2 regions of the Cumulibacter manganitolerans genome follow, and region 1 is predicted to be linked to the other one. Evidence: riboswitches for the same ligand, from Rfam matches in the RefSeq annotation. Region 1 holds a riboswitch; the other holds the start of a gene.
The links. A riboswitch is a leader RNA that binds a small molecule or an ion and turns the genes downstream of it on or off. The one in region 1 is predicted to bind cobalamin.
Positions count from the first base shown of each region.

Region 2: linked by a shared signal. The riboswitch ahead of F8A92_RS05040 (energy-coupling factor ABC transporter permease) and the one ahead of F8A92_RS14140 (SCO2322 family protein) in region 1 are both predicted to bind cobalamin.

Region 1 covers NZ_WBKP01000043.1:19,768-28,374, forward strand. The annotation lists gene F8A92_RS14125 (Asp23/Gls24 family envelope stress response protein) at 1-450, shown strand, start outside; gene F8A92_RS14130 (ATP-dependent DNA ligase) at 452-1,513, shown strand; gene F8A92_RS14135 (phenylacetaldoxime dehydratase family protein) at 1,572-2,618, shown strand; adenosylcobalamin-variant (AdoCbl-variant) riboswitch at 2,688-2,759, shown strand; gene F8A92_RS14140 (SCO2322 family protein) at 2,850-3,575, shown strand; gene F8A92_RS14145 (energy-coupling factor transporter transmembrane component T) at 3,595-4,731, shown strand; gene F8A92_RS14150 (ABC transporter ATP-binding protein) at 4,728-6,383, shown strand; gene F8A92_RS14155 (ECF transporter S component) at 6,380-7,213, shown strand; gene F8A92_RS14160 (bifunctional adenosylcobinamide kinase/adenosylcobinamide-phosphate guanylyltransferase) at 7,210-7,770, shown strand; gene F8A92_RS14165 (hypothetical protein) at 7,896-8,174, shown strand; gene F8A92_RS14170 (DNA polymerase domain-containing protein) at 8,175-8,607, opposite strand, start outside.
Region 2 covers NZ_WBKP01000008.1:88,047-96,653, reverse strand. The annotation lists gene F8A92_RS19190 (cobyrinate a,c-diamide synthase) at 1-1,985, opposite strand, end outside; gene cobO (cob(I)yrinic acid a,c-diamide adenosyltransferase) at 1,987-2,601, opposite strand; gene F8A92_RS05055 (VWA domain-containing protein) at 2,601-4,646, opposite strand; gene cbiT (precorrin-6Y C5,15-methyltransferase (decarboxylating) subunit CbiT) at 4,846-6,090, shown strand; gene F8A92_RS05045 (cobalt-precorrin-4/precorrin-4 C(11)-methyltransferase) at 6,087-6,827, shown strand; adenosylcobalamin (AdoCbl) riboswitch at 6,856-6,996, shown strand; gene F8A92_RS05040 (energy-coupling factor ABC transporter permease) at 7,004-7,678, shown strand; gene F8A92_RS05035 (energy-coupling factor ABC transporter substrate-binding protein) at 7,671-8,018, shown strand; gene cbiQ (cobalt ECF transporter T component CbiQ) at 8,015-8,607, shown strand, end outside.

The sequences.
Region 1 (8,607 bases):
GCCTCGCCGACGACGCGCTGGTACGCCGACCACGCGACGTGGGTGTGGCCGCTCGTCGCCGTCCTGCTGGCGATCGTCGCCGCGCTCAGCGTCTGGTGGGTGTCCTCGCAGGTGCGCCTGCAGGGCAGCTCCCGCGTCGACCTCGCGCGGGACGGCGCGGGGTCGCTGAACGTGTCGGGGACGCACCTCGCGGAATGCGTCGAGCGCGACGCCGTCAACCAGGACGGCATCGACCACGCGCGGGCCCGGGTCAGCGCGACCGCCGAGGCCGTCGACGTGTGGCTGACCCTCTGGGTGGGTCCGCCGTACGACGTGGGACGGTCGGTGTCGCGGGTCGCGAACACCGTGCTGCCCAACCTCGCGACCGCGCTGGACGGGGTCGGCTCGCGGCCGATCCGCACCCACATCAACGTCGAGACCGCCGAGGCGGCCGTCTCGCGATTGGACTGAGATGATCGAGCGACCGCTGTCCCCCGCCCTGGCCAAGCCGGTCACGGCGTTGCCGGCCCAGGGCGACTACCTCTTCGAGCCGAAGTGGGACGGCTTCCGGGCCATCGTGCACAAGTCGGGCGCCGTCGCGATCGACAGCCGCACGGGTACCGACCTGACGCGGTACTTCCCCGAGCTGGCCAGCGCGCTCGAGGACAACCTGCCCGACGGGTGCGTGGTGGACGGCGAGATCGTCATCGAGCGCGGCGGACGGCTCGACTTCGACGCCTTGCAGGCGCGCCTGCACCCGGCCCAGTCGCGGATCGACCTGCTGGCCGGCGAGACGCCCGCCGAGCTCGTCATCTTCGACCTGCTCGCCCACGGCGGCGCCGCGATCCTGGACCGGCCGCTGCGGGAGCGTCGGGTGCTGCTGGACGAGGTGCTCGGCGACGTCCAGCCGCCGATCTGGCTCACCCCGTCGACCGGCGACCGGGACGCCGCGCAGACGTGGTTCACCGAGCTCGAGGGCGCCGGGCTCGACGGCCTGATCGCGAAGGACCTCGACGCGCCCTACCAGCCGGGGGTCCGCGCGTTCCTGAAGCTCAAGCACCGCCGCGACCTCGACGCCGTCGTGTGCGGGTTCCGGTGGCACAAGTCCGGGCAGGTCGTCGGGTCGTTGATGCTCGGCCTGTACGACGCCGCCGGGGCGCTGCAGTACGTGGGCGCCTGCTCGTCCTTCACCGCGAAGAAGCGCGCCGAGCTGGTCGATCTCCTGCAGCCCTACCGGTGCGAGCCGTCCGAGCACCCGTGGGCGGCGTGGGCGGAGCAGTCCGGCTCGGACGACCGGATGCCCGGCGGCCAGAGCCGGTGGAGCGCCGGGAAGGACCTGTCCTGGAATCCGGTGCGACCCGAGCTCGTCGTGGAGGTCGCCTACGACCAGTTCCAGGGCCCGCGGCTGCGGCACCTCGCCTCCTTCGTCCGGTGGCGCCCCGACCGCACCCCCGAGTCGTGCACCTTCGAGCAGGTGCCCACCATCGCGCCGTATCCCCTCGACCAGGTGCTCAGGTCCGGCGCCCCGGGCTGAGCGGATGACTGCGGTCACCTGACCGGGCTAGGGTCGGCGTAGTCACCGAGGAGGTCCCATGGAGTCGTCGATCCCCGAGCACCTGGCCGTCGCGCGCACCCAGCCGATGCGGATGCGCGAGGGCTGGAACCCGCCGTCCCCGGCGTTCAGCGCGCGCTTCCCGACGTCGGTGGACGACGTGGTGATGGCGTACTACGGCCTGCAGTACCGCGGCGAGCGGCCGCCGGCCGCGGCGGCCGCGGCGCAGGACCTCCGGGAGCGGATCGCGGCAGCCGACGGGCCGTCGCACCACGACCTCGCCGTCGTGGTCGACCCGGACGGCTTCACGAACGAGCTCACGGCGCTGTACTGGCTCGACGAGGGCGCCTACCGGCGCTGGGAGAGCGCGCACGAGCCGTGGACCGATCCGGGGCGCGACCGTGCCGAGACCGGGTTCTTCATCGAGGTCGCGACGCCGCGGGCGCGCGACTTCGAGACCATCACCGGGAGCCGGCGCCGCATGGAGGGCATCGCGGTGACGGCCGACGGCGTCAGCGACGACATCGCCGAGCACGCCTACTGGGGCAGCATGCGCGACCGGCTGCCGGCGTCGCAGACGTCGGCCCTGGAGCCGCACGGGACGCTGGCCTTCGAACGGGCGGGCGACCACGTGATCGTCCGGCCGCACGACGGGATGGCGCTGATCCGGTCGGGGCAGGACTGGGTCGACACGGTGGACGAGCCGCGCGAGCAGTGGCTGCACGACATCCAGCCGGTGCTGCGCGAGGGCATGGACTTCCTCACGACGGACGGCCTCGGCGTCGGCTGCTACGCGAACCGGTTGATGCAGCTGAGCGACGGCGAGCGGCTCATCGAGAAGACGTACGGCCACAGCTGGTGGCACTCGCTGGCCGAGCTCGAGCAGTGGTCGCGCTCGCACCGGACGCATCTGCGCATCTTCGGTGCGTTCGGCACATTCGTGAAGCACTTCCGTGGCGCCGCCGGGCTGCGGCTCTACCACGAGGTCTCCGTGCTGGACGCCGATCGGTTGCGGTTCGAGTACCTCGGCTGCCACGAGCGCACCGGCCTGCTCAACGCGGAGGGGGCGGCGCCCTCGCCGGTGTGACCAGGGCGCCTTTGACGACGCCGTCCGAAGGTGGGACATTGGTTGACGGTCTCCGCACGGAGACCGCATGTCCCGACTCGGGAAAGCCGGTGCGATTCCGGCGCTGACCCGCAGCCGTACAGCCGGAACGCCGAGCGGGATGCTGGCTCCCACCGTCGAGGTCTACGGATCAGGGGCCGGACCTGGTCCGGCTACCCCCGTGGTGCCGCACCAGAAAGAAGCACCCCGTTCATGCGTCTCGCTCGCGTCATCGTCGCCGCCGCCTTCGCCCTGCTGCTCGTCGGAGCCGGTGCCGTGCTCACTCCGCGCACCGCCGAGGCGCAGGACATCTACCGGTACTGGGCGTACTTCACGGTGCAGGACGGCGCGTTCGTCGCCGCGGCGACCGGCCCCGCGGAGGCCGTCCCCGCGGACGGTGCCGTCGAGGGCTACCGCTACGCGGCGCCGGCCGACTTCACCAAGCCGAACCGGCCGCGCGCCGACCTCCAGAAGGTGACCTTCGACGCCGTCTGCGGCGGCACGAAGGCGGCCGCCGGACAGAAGCGGGTCGCCGTCCTCATCGACTACGGCGTGAAGCAGGACGCCGAGCCGGGACGCACTCCGCCCCAGCCGCAGGCGCTGTGCGCCGCGGTGCCGGCGCAGGCGAACGGGCTGCAGGTGCTGCAGGCGGTCGAGCCCAAGACCCGTACCGAGTCGGGCAGCTTCGGTCCCCTGCTGTGCGGCATCGCCGACTACCCGACCACCGGCTGCGCCAGCGAGGTAGCGCCGTCCGGCACCCCGGCCGACGGCGACCCGGTCGACTTCGCGACGGCGTCCGACGACACGGCCGCCTCGGCGAAGGCGACGGGCACCGATTCCGGCGACGGCAGCAATGTGCCGCTGCTCGTCGGCGCCGCCGTCGTGGTCGTCCTGGTCGCCGCGGGCGGCACCTACCTGGCCCGCCGCCGCTCCTCGTGAGCCGGTAGCACCCGTCGGCATGCGCCCCCAGCACCTCATCACCCACCCGCGGTCGCTGCATCCCGTGGCGTGGTGGCTGTGGGCGCTCGGCCTCGCCGCGGCCGCCAGCCGGACGATGAACCCCGTCCCGCTGCTGATGATCATCGCCGTCACCTGGTTCGTGGTGTCCGCGCGCCGCGGGAGCACGCCGTGGGCGGCCTCCTACGCGCTGTTCTTCAAGCTCGCCCTGCTCGTCATCGCCCTGCACGTCGTGTTCCAGGCCCTCTTCGCCGGAAGCACCCAGGGCAGCACCGTCCTGGTCACCCTTCCCGAGCTTCCGCTGCCGCGGTCGACCGGCCTGCGGATCGGCGGCGCCGTCACGCTCGAGGCGCTGCTCACCGCCGTGTACGTCGCTCTCCAGCTCGCGGCCATCTTCTGCTGCGTCGGGGCGGCCAACGCGCTCGGCAGCGCCCGGCAGCTGCTGCGCTACGTGCCGGGCGCGCTGTACGAGATCGGCGTCGCGTCCATCATCGCGCTGACATTCGCGCCACAGCTGCTCTCCGACGCGCACCGCGTCCGGGACGCCGCCCGGCTGCGCGGGGGCGCCCACGGGCGGCTGCGGCGGCTCGGCAGGCTCGCGATGCCGATGCTCGAGGGCTCGCTGGAGCGCTCCGTCGACCTCGCGGCCGCGATGGATTCGCGAGGGTACGGGCGCACCACGACCGCCGACCCCCGCGCCCGCAGGCTCACGGTCGGGCTGGTCCTCGCCGGCGCGGTCGGTTGCTGCCTCGGTCTCTACGGGCTGCTGAACGGCACGGCGACGTCGTGGCTCGGCCTGCCGATGCTGGCGACCGGGGTCGCGCTCGCGCTGCTCGGCCTCGTCGCCGGCGGACGGCGGACCGGTCGCACCCGCTACCGCCCCGATCCCTGGGCGCTGCCCGAGGTGCTCGTCGCCGGGTGTGGGATCGCCGCGGCGGCGCTGATGTTCTGGCAGATGCGCGTCGCCCCGCAGACGCTGGTGCTCGGCTCGCCCACCGCGGTGCCGCCGGTCCCCGTGACCGCGCTGATCGGCGTCCTGCTCGCCGCGCTGCCGGCGTTCCTCGCCCCGCCGCTGCCGGCCGGCGGCGCACGGCACGCCGATCGCCGGCGGGCGCTCGCGTCGGAGGCCGCCGGATGATCCGCTTCGAGCAGGTCACCATCACGTACGCCGACGCCGCGGCGCCGGCGCTGGCCGATGTGGACTTCCACATCGCCGAGGGCGAGATGGTGCTCGTCATGGGCAGCACCGGAAGCGGCAAGTCGACCCTGCTGCGGGCGATCAACGGGCTGGTCCCGCACTTCTCGGGCGGCACGCTGCGCGGCCGCGTGCTCGTCGACGGCCGCAGCACGCAGACGCACCGACCCCGCGACCTGGCCGACGTCGTCGGTTTCGTGGGCCAGGACCCGCTCGCCGGGTTCGTCACCGACAACGTCGAGGACGAGCTCGCCTACGGGATGGAGTCGCTCGGGATCAAGCCGCGGGTCATGCGCCGGCGCGTCGAGGAGACGCTGGACCTGCTCGGGCTGGCGGACCTCCGCGGGCGGCCGCTGGCGCATCTGTCCGGCGGCCAGCAACAGCGCGTGGCGATCGGAGCCGTGCTGACCACCCACCCGCGGATCCTGGTGCTCGACGAGCCGACCTCCGCGCTCGACCCGCTCGCCGCGGAGGACGTGCTGGCCACGCTGCAGCGGCTCGTGCACGACCTCGGGATGACCGTCGTCCTGGCCGAGCACCGGCTCGAGCGCGTCGTCCCTCACGTCGACCGCATCATCCACGTCCCCGGGAACGGAGCGCCGGCCCAGATCGGCTCGCCCGCGGAGATCATGGCCCGCACGCCGATCGCGCCGCCGGTGGTGCACCTCGGGCGGATCGCCGGCTGGACGCCGCTGCCGCTGACGGTGCGCGACGCCCGCCGCCGGGCGCACGGGCTGCGCCGGCGCCTGGCGGCGATCGCCCCGCCGATCCACGGGCCGCGCGCGCCCGGAGAGGTCGTCGCAGAGCTGTCGGACCTGGTGGCCGGCTTCCCGCGCCGGCCGGTGCTCCAGGGGGTCGACCTGACGGTCCGCTCCGGTGAGGTCGTCGCGCTGATGGGGCGCAACGGCGCGGGCAAGTCCACGCTCCTGCGCACGATCGCCGGGCTGCACAAGCGCGCGCACGGCACGGTCCGCGCGCCGGAGGTGGGACTGGTGCCGCAGGTCCCGTCGGACCTGCTCTACGCGCCCACCGTCGCCAAGGAATGCGCGCTGGCGGACAAGGACGCCGGAGCGCGGCCCGGCACCACCCGGGCGCTGCTGGATCGGCTCGCGCCGGGCATCGCCGACCGGCACCACCCGCGCGACCTCTCCGAGGGGCAGAAGCTGTGCCTGGCGCTGGCGATCGTCCTGGCGGCGCAGCCGCGGATGCTGCTGCTCGACGAGCCGACCCGCGGGCTGGACTACCTCGCCAAGCAGCGGCTGGTGGCGATCCTGCGCCAGCTCGCGGCCGACGGCCACGGGATCCTGCTCGCCACCCACGACGTCGAGCTTGTCGCCGAGGTGGCAACGAGAGTACTGCTGCTCGGTGACGGCGAGATCGTCGCCGACGGGCCCGTCGCCGAGATCGTGGTCTCGTCGCCGGCCTTCGCGCCCCAGGTCGCGAAGGTGCTGGCGCCGCAGGAATGGCTCACCCCCGGAGACGTCGCAGGTGCCCTGGCGGAGGCCGCGCCGGCGACCGGGCACGGCCGCTCGGTGCCGACGGACGGCCTCGTCACCTCCGCGCAGCCGCGGCGTACGGCCGGCGGTGCGGCGTGAGCGGACCGGCGGTGATCCGGATCAAGCCGGCCGCCGCGCTCACGCTGCTGCTGGCCAGCCTGGTCACCGTCGCGGCGTTCGGCTGGCCGTTCGTGCTGGACGGTGCCACGGCCGCCACGGCGTCCTCGCACAGCACCGACGCGCCGTGGATCTTCGCCGCCGTGCTGCCGCTGCTGGCCGCGATCGTGCTCGCGGAGCTCAACGCCGGCAACATCGACTCGAAGGCGATCGCGCTGCTCGGGCTCCTCTCGGCCGTCGGAGGCGCGCTGCGTGCGCTCTCCCCCGGCATCGCGGGGCTGGAGCCGAGCTTCGCGCTCATCCTGCTCGGTGGGCGGGTCTTCGGCCGCGGCTTCGGCTTCGTGCAGGGCGCGCTGTCGCTGTTCGTCGGGGCGCTGATCACCGGCGGTGTCGGGCCCTGGCTGCCGTTCCAGATGATGACCGCGGGGTGGGTCGGGTTCCTGGGCGGCTGCCTGCCGCGGGCCCGGGGACGCGCGGAGGTCGCGCTGCTCGCGGCCCTCGGTTTCGTCGTCGGGCTGTTCTACGGCGCACTCATGAACCTGTGGTTCTGGCCGTTCGGCTTCTACGGCGACGCGCTGAGCTTCGTCGCGGGTGCCTCCCCGACCCAGAACCTCGAGAACTACGCGCGCTACTACGTGACGACCTCGGCGGTGTGGGACCTCGCCCGAGCCAACTTCACCGTGCTGCTGATCCTGCTGATCGGCAGCCCCGTGCTGCGCGCGCTGCGGCGGGTGTCCCGCCGGGCCGCGTTCGACGCCCCGGTGCGCTTCGTCCCGGACGCGGCATCGGTGGCGACGGAGCCGCGCCGATGACCGGCGCGCAGCCGGCCCCCGGCCCGCTTCGCACGCTGGTCATCGGCGGCGCGCGCAGCGGCAAGTCCCGCGAGGCCGAGCGCCTGCTGGCGACGGCCACCGACGTCACGTACATCGCGACCTCCTACCCGCGGTCCGAGGACCCGGAGTGGGTGCAGCGCGTCGACCTGCACCGCCGGCGGCGTCCGGCGCACTGGACCACCGTGGAGTCGCTCGATCTCGCCGGCCTGCTGAGGGCACACGGCGGCCCGCTGCTCGTCGACTGCCTCACCCTCTGGCTCACCCGCGTCATGGACCGCCACGACGCCTGGGACGACGCGGCGTGGGACCGCACCGGCGCGGCCGCCGTGCAGGCGGAGGTCGACGCGCTCGTGGCGGCCTGGCGGACGACCCGGCGCCGCGTCGTCGCGGTCACCAACGAGGTCGGGCAGGGGCTGGTGCCGGCGCAGGCCTCGCTGCGGCGGTTCCGCGACGAGATGGGCCGGCTCAACGCCGCGATCGCCGCGGAGAGCGACGACGTGCGGCTGGCGGTCGCCGGCCGGATCCTGCGGATCTGACACCCTCCGGAGACCTCGGACCCGCAGTACCACTGTGGTGTCCTGCAGGCGATCGGACGGACCATGAGCAGGTGAGATCACCGTCCAGACCAGCGGATACGCATTACAGACCGGTAGCGCTGACCATGCGCTACCAGGAGGCGACGCGCGCCGCGCAGACCTTCATCAACCGCACCAGCAACGGCAGCCACACCGTCAACCCGTGGCCCGAGGCGGGCCTGCACAACGACGACTACTACGTCCTCACCCTCGTGCCGCCCGGGCCGAACGACCACCTGCTGACCGTGAGCAAGGCGTCCGGCAAGGTCGAGTGGCTACCGGCGCCGCCCTCCGACCCCGATCCTCTGGGCGAATTGTTCCCGGTGGTGGAGGAGCCGGAACCCGATCCGCGCTCCATGTCCTGATCACCAGTTCAGCGGGTTCTTTCGGCTCGGCTGCACCCGCGGTGGCTCGCCCGGCATCTTCGGGTAGTCCGGCGGGAAGCTCAGCTCACCGCCGGGCAGCGTCTCCCACAGGTCCAGCAGCGGCTGCAGCGAGTGGGCGGTGTCCTCGATCGTCGCCCACGCATCGCCGTCGGCGAGCAAGCCCGGCACCGTCGTGAGGTTGAGCTCGCGCGGATCGCGGAGGTCGGCGAGCTGCTCCCAGGTCATCGGCGTGCTCACCGGTGCGCCGGGGCGGGCCCGCAGGCTCCACGCGCTGGCGATCGTCCGGTCGCGGTTGTTCTGGTTGTAGTCGACGAAGATCCGCTCGCCGCGCTCCTCCTTCCACCAGGCGGTGGTCACGCCGCCGTCACGGCGTTCCAGCTCGCGGCCGAAGCCGATCGCCGCGTGCCGCACG
Region 2 (8,607 bases), on a different contig from region 1:
CCCGGCACCGCGTCCATGAAGGCCTCGTCGACGACGAGGAGCCGTCCGGGGCGGCGCAGGGACTCGAGCGCGCCGCGGGGATGCAGGACCCCCGTCGGGTTCGTCGGGTTGCCGACCAGCACGAGGCCGGCCTCGGCGGGCACCAGCGACTCGTGCAGGACGAAGCCGTCGCGGGCCTGCAGCATGATCCGCTCCGGCACGATGCCGGCGCGCCGCAGCGCCGACTCCGGCTCGGTGAACTGGGGGTGCACGACGGCGGGGCGCCGGTTGCCGAACGCGCGGGCGATCAGCGTGAACGCCTCGGCCGCGCCGTTGGTCAGCAGCACCATGTCGTCGCTCACGCCGTGCCGCTTGGCGACCGCGCGGCGCGCCGCCGAGACGTCGGGGTAGGCGGCGAGGTCCGCGGCGGAGTCCGCGATCCGGGAGGCGAGCCAGGTGGGCGGACGAGCGTCGCGGACGTTGACGGCGAAGTCCTCGAGCCCGTCGCCCAGCTCGGCGTCGCCGTGGTGCTCGAGGGACGCCGGCTCCGCGGACCTCTCGGCCGGGCGGGCTGGGATGCGTCTGCGGCCGGCCGCCTCGGCGTCGGCCGGTTCGGGGGCGGGCAGGGCGTGCGTGCCGGCGAAATCGGCGGCCGCGTCGGCGAAGCTCGCGGCGAGGGCCGGGTTGCCCGCCCAGTGCACGTGCAGGTACGACGCGTGCAGCGTCGCCCGTCCGGTGCCGGCGGGGTCGAGGGCGAACCCCTCGACGGCGCCGCTGTCGTGCCGCCACGCCGGCCGGGGGCCGTACGCCGGCGACGTGCGGGTGCGGTGGAACTCGTGCCCGGTGACCACCGTCCCGGCGGGTCCGAGCACCGAGTCGACCGCGAGGCGGGCCCGCTCGTAGCGCAGGGTCAGCCGCGGGTTCATCGCGGCGCGGGTCGGCACGGCGCCCACGAAGTCGTGTCCGTCCACCGACTCGCCGAGGTACAGCAGGCCTGCGCACTCGGCGACCACCGGCATGCCGGCGGCCACGGCGTCGCCGATCTGCCGCTTGAGGGCCGCGTTGCCGGCCAGGTCGCCGGCGTGGATCTCCGGGAACCCGCCGCCGAGGTACAGCGCCGCCGTCCCCGCGGGCAGAGAGCCGTCACGAGCCGGATCGAACACCACCGGCTCGCAGCCCTGTGCCCGCAGGAGCTCGTCGGTCTCGGCGTACCGGAAGGTGAACGCGCGTCCCCCGGCGACGGCGACCACCGGCCTGACCGCGCGGTCCCGGCGCGGGGGCGTCCAGGGAGTGACGTCCACATCGCTTGCGCTGTCGGCAATGCGGCGGACGGCGTCGAGGTCGACGTAGGAGGCCGTCTGCTCGGCGAGGAGGTCGAGCCCGGCGGCGACGTCGTCGCGCTCGTCGACCGGCACCAGCCCGAGGTGCCGCGACGGGGCGCTCACCCCGGCGTCCCGCGGCAGGACGCCGAGCACCGGAAGCCCGACGGCCTCGACCGAGCGGCGCACCTCCTCGGCGTGCCGCGCCGATCCGGCCTTGTTCAGCACCACGCCGGCGACCCGCAGCGACGGATCGAAGTGGGCCAGCCCGTGCACGGTCGCCGCGATCGTGCGGGCGGCCGAGGAGATGTCGACGACCAGGACCACGGGGCTGTCGGTCACCGTCGCGATGTGCGCGGTGGACGCGAACCCGTCGGTGCCGATGCGGCCGTCGTAGAGCCCCATGACGCCCTCGATCACCGACAGCGCAGCGGGTTCCGGGCTCAGGTGGCCGTGCGCGAGCAGCGGCAGCATCAGCGACTCGCCGCACAGCCACGGGTCGAGGTTGCGGCCGGGACGGCCGGTCGCGAGCGCGTGGTAGCCGGGATCGATGAAGTCCGGCCCGACCTTCGCCGGCGCGACCTGCTGCCCCGCCCGGGTCAGCGCCGCCATCAGGCCGACGGCCACGGTGGTCTTGCCCTGCCCGGAGGCGGGCGCCGCGATCACGACACGGGGGATGCTCAGCACGTCACCACTCGATCCCCTTCTGGCCCTTCTGCCCGCGGTCGAAGGGGTGCGCGAGCTTGGTCATCTCGGTGGCGAGGTCCGCGATCTCGAGCAACCGCGGGTCGGCGTCCCGGCCGGTGATCACCACGTGCTGGTAGCCCGGCCGGCTGCGCAGCGTCTCCACCACGTCGTCGACGTCCACCCAGCCCCACTTCATGACGTACGTGAACTCGTCGAGGATGTAGAGGGTGTGGGTCTGGTCGGCGAGCCGGCGCTTGATCTCCGCCCAGCCCTCGACCGCGTCGCGGGCGTGGTCCTCCTCGGTACCGGCCTTGCGCGACCACGACCAGCCGGAGCCCATCTTGTGCCACTCGATCGGGCCGCCCTGGCCGGTGCCGCGGTGCACGTCGTTCAACGCCTCGAGGGCGCTCTGCTCCCCGATCCGCCACTTGGCCGACTTCACGAACTGGAACACGCCGATCGACCAGCCTTGGTTCCAGCCCCGCAGCGCGAGGCCGAACGCCGCGGTCGACTTGCCCTTCCCGGCGCCGGTGTGCACCGCGACGAGCGGTTGGTTGCGGCGCTGGCGGGTGGTCTTGCTGTCGCCGGCGGTCACCGGCGGGCGGCCCTGTGCCATCAGGCGGCCCACCCGTCGCGCTGCGCCGTCGAGCGTCCGACGATCTCGGTGAGCGCGTCGGCGGCCACGTCGGGCAGCGGTACGTGGGTGGCGCGCATCCGGCGCGCGAGGTCGGCGGCCAGCCCCATCCGGAAGCGGCCGGTCTCGCAGTCGATCACCACCGCGTCGACGCCGGTGCTCGGCCACGCGTCGGCGATGTGCCGGGCCCGCGCGAGCGCGTCGGCACCGCTCGTCGCCCGGCCGTCCGTGAGCAGCACGAGCAGGGCGCGGCGGCGCGGGTCCCGGATCCGCTCGACCTGCAGCGTGCGCGCCGCCACCGTCAGGCCCTCGGCCAGCGGCGTGCGGCCGCCGTGCGGCAGGTCGCGCAGGCAGCGCTCGGCCGCCTCCACCGAGGACGTCGGCGGCAGCGAGAGCACCGCTTCGCTACCCCGGAAGGAGACGAGCCCGACGCGATCCCGCTTGCGGTAGGCGTCGGTGAGCAGGGAGAGGACGGCGGTCTTGACCTCGTCCATCCGGCGACGCGCGCCCATCGAGCCCGATGCGTCGACGGCCAGCAGGATGAGGTTCGCCTCTCTCCCCTGGGTGACCGCGCCGCGCAGATCGGCCGCATGCAGGCGAAGCGGCCCGCCGTCGGCCGCGCGGGAGCGCGCGTGGGCGGCGGCGGTGATCGTCGCCGGGAGGTGCAGGCGGCGCACCTGGTCGCGGGTCGAGCCGATGGTGCGGCCGTGGTCGGTGATCGCCCGGCTGCGTCGCCCGGCCTGCCCCGCACCGAGCCCGCGCACGGTGAAGCTGCGGGTGACGAACGGCGCGGCCGCCGAGGCGACGCCCTGCGGCGCGGCCGCGGCCGGCTGATCCCCGCGGTCGGCGGGATCCCCCGGCGTCGTGGTCTCCCCCTGCGGCTCGGCACGCTCGGGGCGCACGTCGGCCGGCTCGCCGCCGTCGGGGGGCGGATTGCCCCCGGGCGTCGGGTCGTCGTCCGGCGTCGGGTCGTCGTCCGGCGTCGGGTCGTCGTCCGGCGTCGGGTCGTCGTCCGGCGTCGGGTCGTCGTCGCCGAGCAGCTGGTCGAGGAGGTCCTCGTCCAGATCGGGCGCGTCGAAGGGGTTGCGGCGGCGCCGGTGCGGCAGCGCGAGCCGGGCCGCGGCCCGGACGTCGTCGCGGGTGACCTCGGTGCGGCCGTGCCAGGCGGCGTGCGCCTTCGCGGCGCGGGCGGTGACGAGGTCGGCACGCATCCCGTCGACGTCGAAGCCGGCGCAGACCCGAGCGATCCGCTCGAGCTCCCGGTCGGGGAGCCGCACGTCGCCCACCGACGACCGGGCCGAGGCGATCCGCTCGCGCAACGACTCCTGAGCCGCCGCATAGCCGGCGACGAAGGCGTCCGGGTCGGCGTCGTACGCCAGGCGGCGGCGCACCACCTCGACTCGCGTCGCCGGCTCCCGGCTCGCGGCCACCTCGACGGTCAGCCCGAACCGGTCGAGCAGCTGCGGGCGCAGCTCGCCCTCCTCCGGGTTCATCGTGCCGACGAGGACGACGCGGGCGTCGTGCGAGACCGAGATGCCGTCGCGCTCGACCGTGTTGCGACCCATCGCGGCGGCGTCGAGCAGCAGGTCGACGAGGTGGTCGTGCAGCAGGTTGACCTCGTCGACGTAGAGGATGCCGCGGTTGGCGTCGGCCAGGAGGCCGGGCTCGAACTCGGCGCGCGCGTCACCGAGCGCCTTGCGCAGGTCGAGCGAGCCGATGACCCGGTCCTCGGTGGCGCCGACGGGGAGCTCGACGAGCCGCGCCGCGCGGGTGAGCACGGCCTCGCGGTGGGCGGCGCGGTCGGGGCAGGTCGGGTCGGGACGGCGCGGATCGCAGCCGAACCGGCAGCCGTCCACGACCGCCTGCGCCGGCAGGACCTCGGCGAGCCCGCGCACCATCGTGGACTTAGCCGTGCCCTTCTCGCCGCGCACCAGGACCCCGCCGACGTCCGGGGAGATCGACGTCAGGATCAGCGCGAGCGCCATGTCGTCGGCGCCGAGGATCGCGGAGAACGGGAACTGGGACATGTATTCCTCCAGGCAAGTGACCACGCTTGCCGATCGTGAGCCGCCGGCCAGGTATGGCCGTCGGGGTTCACGCGATGTCCTGGCTCGTCCACATCGAAGTGGCGTCACAGTGGCGGGACCGCTGCGGGATGCAACCGCAATTCCTCGCGAGGAACCGCCCACATCATGCCATGCGGCCGCCGCGTCTACACTTGCCGCCGTGATCGAGGTGGTGGGGGTACCGGCCGGCGGCGTGCCGTCGCTGCCGGACGACATGCGCGCCCTGGTGAGCGGCGCCGCCGTCGTCATCGGGTCACCGCGCCTGCTCGGCACGCTCCCGCCCGCTCCCGCAGCTGCTTCGCCGCCACAGCAGCGAATCGCGTGGCCGCGACCACTGCTGCCCGGGCTCGATGCGCTGCTCGACGAGGTCGGCACGCGCCCCGCTGTCGTGCTCGCCACCGGCGACCCGCTCGACTCGGGCATCGGCAGCACGCTCCTCTCCCGGCTCGGCCGCGAGCGGGTCCGGATCCACCCGACAGCCGGCTCGGTCACGCTCGCGCGGGCCCGCATGGGGTGGTCGACGCGGGAGTCCGACGTCCTGTCGCTGGTGTCGACCCCGCCGGCCGCGGTGCGCGCGCTGCTCACCCCGGGACGGCGGATCCTCGTCCTGTCGGCCGACGAGCACACGCCGGCCGCCGTCGGCCGGGAGCTGGCCGACGCCGGCTGGGACGCCCGGCTGACCGTGCTCGGCGACCTCGGGGCGGCGACCGAGTCCCGCCACGAGCTGAGCGTCGAGCGGGTCGCGCACGCGACCGGTCTGCCGCGGCTGAACATCGTGGCCGTCGAGCTGCCGCACGCCGCGCCGACGGTCGGGACGGCGGCCGGCCGGCCCGACGCGTGCTACGACCACGACGGCCAGCTCACGAAGCGCGAGATCCGCGCCTGCGCGATCGCCGCGCTGCGCCCCGCGCCGGGCCAGCTGCTGTGGGACCTCGGCGCGGGCGCGGGATCCGTGGCGATCGAGTGGGCTCTGCACCATCCCCGGTGCACCGCGATCGCCGTCGAGCGCGACCCCGCGCGCGCCGCCCGGATCGAGCGGAACGCCCGAGCGGCGGGCGCGGTCGGCGTACGCGTCGAGTGCTCGGCGCTCACCGCGGCCATCGACGGCCTGCCGCAACCGGACGCCGTCTTCGTCGGTGGCGGCGCCGACAGCGACGTCATCGAGCGGGCCTGGTCCGCCCTCCGCCCCGGCGGCCGCCTCGTCGTCCACACCGTCACGATCGAGACCGAGCAGGCGGTGCTCGGCGCCGCGCGGCGGTACGGCGGCACGCTGCGCCGGATCAGCATCGAGCGCGCCGAGCCGCTCGGCCGGTTCCTCGCCTGGAACCCGGCCCGGCCCGTGGTCGAGTGGTCGGCCACCCGCCCGCTGCAGGAGTCCCCCGCCACCCAGGAGCCGCCCGAATGACCGTCCACTTCATCGGCGCCGGCCCCGGCGCCCACGACCTGCTCACGCTGCGCGCCGTCCGGCTGATCGAGCAGAGCCCCGTCTGCCTCTACGCCGGCACCTACCTCGACGACGAGGTGCTCTCCCACTGCCCACCCGGTGCCGAGCTGATCGACACCCAGCGGCTCAACCTCGACGACATCATCGGGCACCTGGGACGGGCGCACGCTGACGGCAAGGACGTCGCGCGGCTGTGCTCGGGCGACCCGTCGGTGTACTCCGCGGTCGCCGAGCAGGCCCGCCGCCTCGATCGCGCCGGGATCCCCTGGGACGTCACCCCCGGCGTCCCGGCGTACGCCGCCACCGCCGCGCTACTGGGCCGCGAGCTCACCGTGCCCGAGGTCGCGCAGTCGGTCGTGCTGACGCGGGCGCAGAAGGACTCGACGAAGATGCCGTCCACCGAGACCCTCGCGGCGTTCGCCCAGACCCGGGCCACGCTGGTGCTGCACCTTGCGATCCGACACGTCCGCCGTCTTGCCGACGAGCTGGTTCCCTTCTACGGCGCCGATTGCCCCGTCGCCGTCGGATCGCAGGTCAGCCAGCCCACCGAGCTGGTCCTGACCGGGACGCTCGCCGACATCGCCGAGCAGGTCGAGGCGCACGGTCTCACGCAGGCGGCCGTCATCCTCGTCGGGTGGGCGCTGCGGGCCGAGGGGTTCGTCGAGTCGCACCTCTATCAGTCCCGCTGCGCCCCCTGACCGCGCGGGAATCGACCGGGTAGGCTCCGGTCATCCAACGGATGCGTTCGCGAGGAACCCGGTGAGAACCCGGGACGGTCGCGCCACTGTGTGCAGGTAGAACCTGTGAGTCAGGAACTCGGTCGCATCTCACCAGCTGTTCGGGACGCGCAATCCCGAGAGAGGTCGTGCATCCTATGCACATCGCCGAGGGGTTCCTGCCGCCGTTGCACGCGGCCGCGTGGACCGTCGTGGCCGCTCCGTTCGTCGTCCACGGGACGCGGGCGATCGCTCGCACCGTGAAGGAGCACCCGGACGCCAAGCTGCTGCTCGGCGCCGCGGGCGCGTTCACGTTCGTGATGTCCGCGATCAAGCTTCCGTCGGTCACCGGCAGCTCGTCGCATCCGACGGGCACGGGCGTGGGGGCCATCGCGTTCCGGCCGCCGGTCATGGCCTCCCTCGGCACCGTCGTGCTGCTGTTCCAGGCGCTGCTCCTCGCGCACGGCGGGCTCACGACGTTGGGGGCGAACGTCTTCTCGATGGCCGTCGTCGGGCCGTGGGCGGGGTACGCGTGCTACCGGATGCTCGCCCGCGCGCCGTTCGCCGTCCGGGTGTTCGTCGGTGTCGCGATCGCCGACCTCGCCACGTATGTCACGACGGCCACCCAGCTGGCGCTGGCCTTCCCGGACCGGCAGAGCGGCTTCCTCGGCGCGTGGGCGGAGTTCATGGGCATCTTCGCAATCACGCAGATACCGCTGGCGGTGGTCGAGGGCCTGATCGCGATCCTGCTGTTCAACGCGCTGCGGTCGTGGGCGCCGCGCGAGCTGCGCGCGCTGGGCATCCCTGTGCCGGCGGAGGCGCCCCGTGCGTAGGTGTGTCGGGAACGTGCTGATCGTCGCCGCGATCGTCGGGCTGTTCGCGCTCGCGCTCGTGCTAGGCGGCCGCGGCGCGAGCGACGGCAAGGCGCGCTTCGCCGGCACCGACTCCTCGGCCACGGCGCAGATCGAGAAGTCGAACCCCGGCTACGAGCGGTGGTTCGCGCCGATCTTCTCGCCCCGTTCGGGCGAGGTCGAGTCGGGTCTGTTCGCGATGCAGGCGGCGCTCGGCGCGGGAGTGCTGGGCTTCGCGCTCGGTGCGCTGTGGCAGCGCGGACGCGCGGCGCGCGCCGGGCGGTCCGACGGCGCCCGTACGACGGACGCCCCGGACGCATGAGCAGGCTGGCACTCGACGACACCGCGTGGAACAGCCGCTGGCGGACCCGGTCGACCGGGGAGAAGGCGCTGCTGAGCCTCGGGCTGCTGGCGCTGGCGGTGACCTCGCCCGATCCGCGCACGTCCCTGCTGGTGCTCGGCGTCGCGATGACCGTCGCGCTGGCGTTCGCGCGTGTCCCGGTGCGCGGCTACCTGCTCGGGCTGCTCGGTCCGGCGTCCTTCGTGCTGCTGGGATCGGTCGTGATCGCCGTGCACCTCGGGACCGTCCCGCGAGACGCCGTGTGGGCATGGGGTCCGTTGTCGGCGACCCACCAGAGCCTGCTGCTGGCGGCCCGGGTGACCGCGCGCAGCCTCGCCGCCTTCGCGGCCCTCCTGCTGCTCGCGTCGACCACGCCGATGACCGACGTGCTGGCCGGCCTGCGCCGCTGCCGGGTGCCGGAGGTGCTCATCGACATCGCCGGGCTCGTCTATCGGATGCTGTTCTCGCTGCTGGGCGCCACGGCCGCGATCATGGAGGCCCAACGGGCGCGCCTGGGCTATTCCACCGGCCGCGCCGCGCGTCGCTCGGTCGGCTCGCTCGGCGGCGCCGT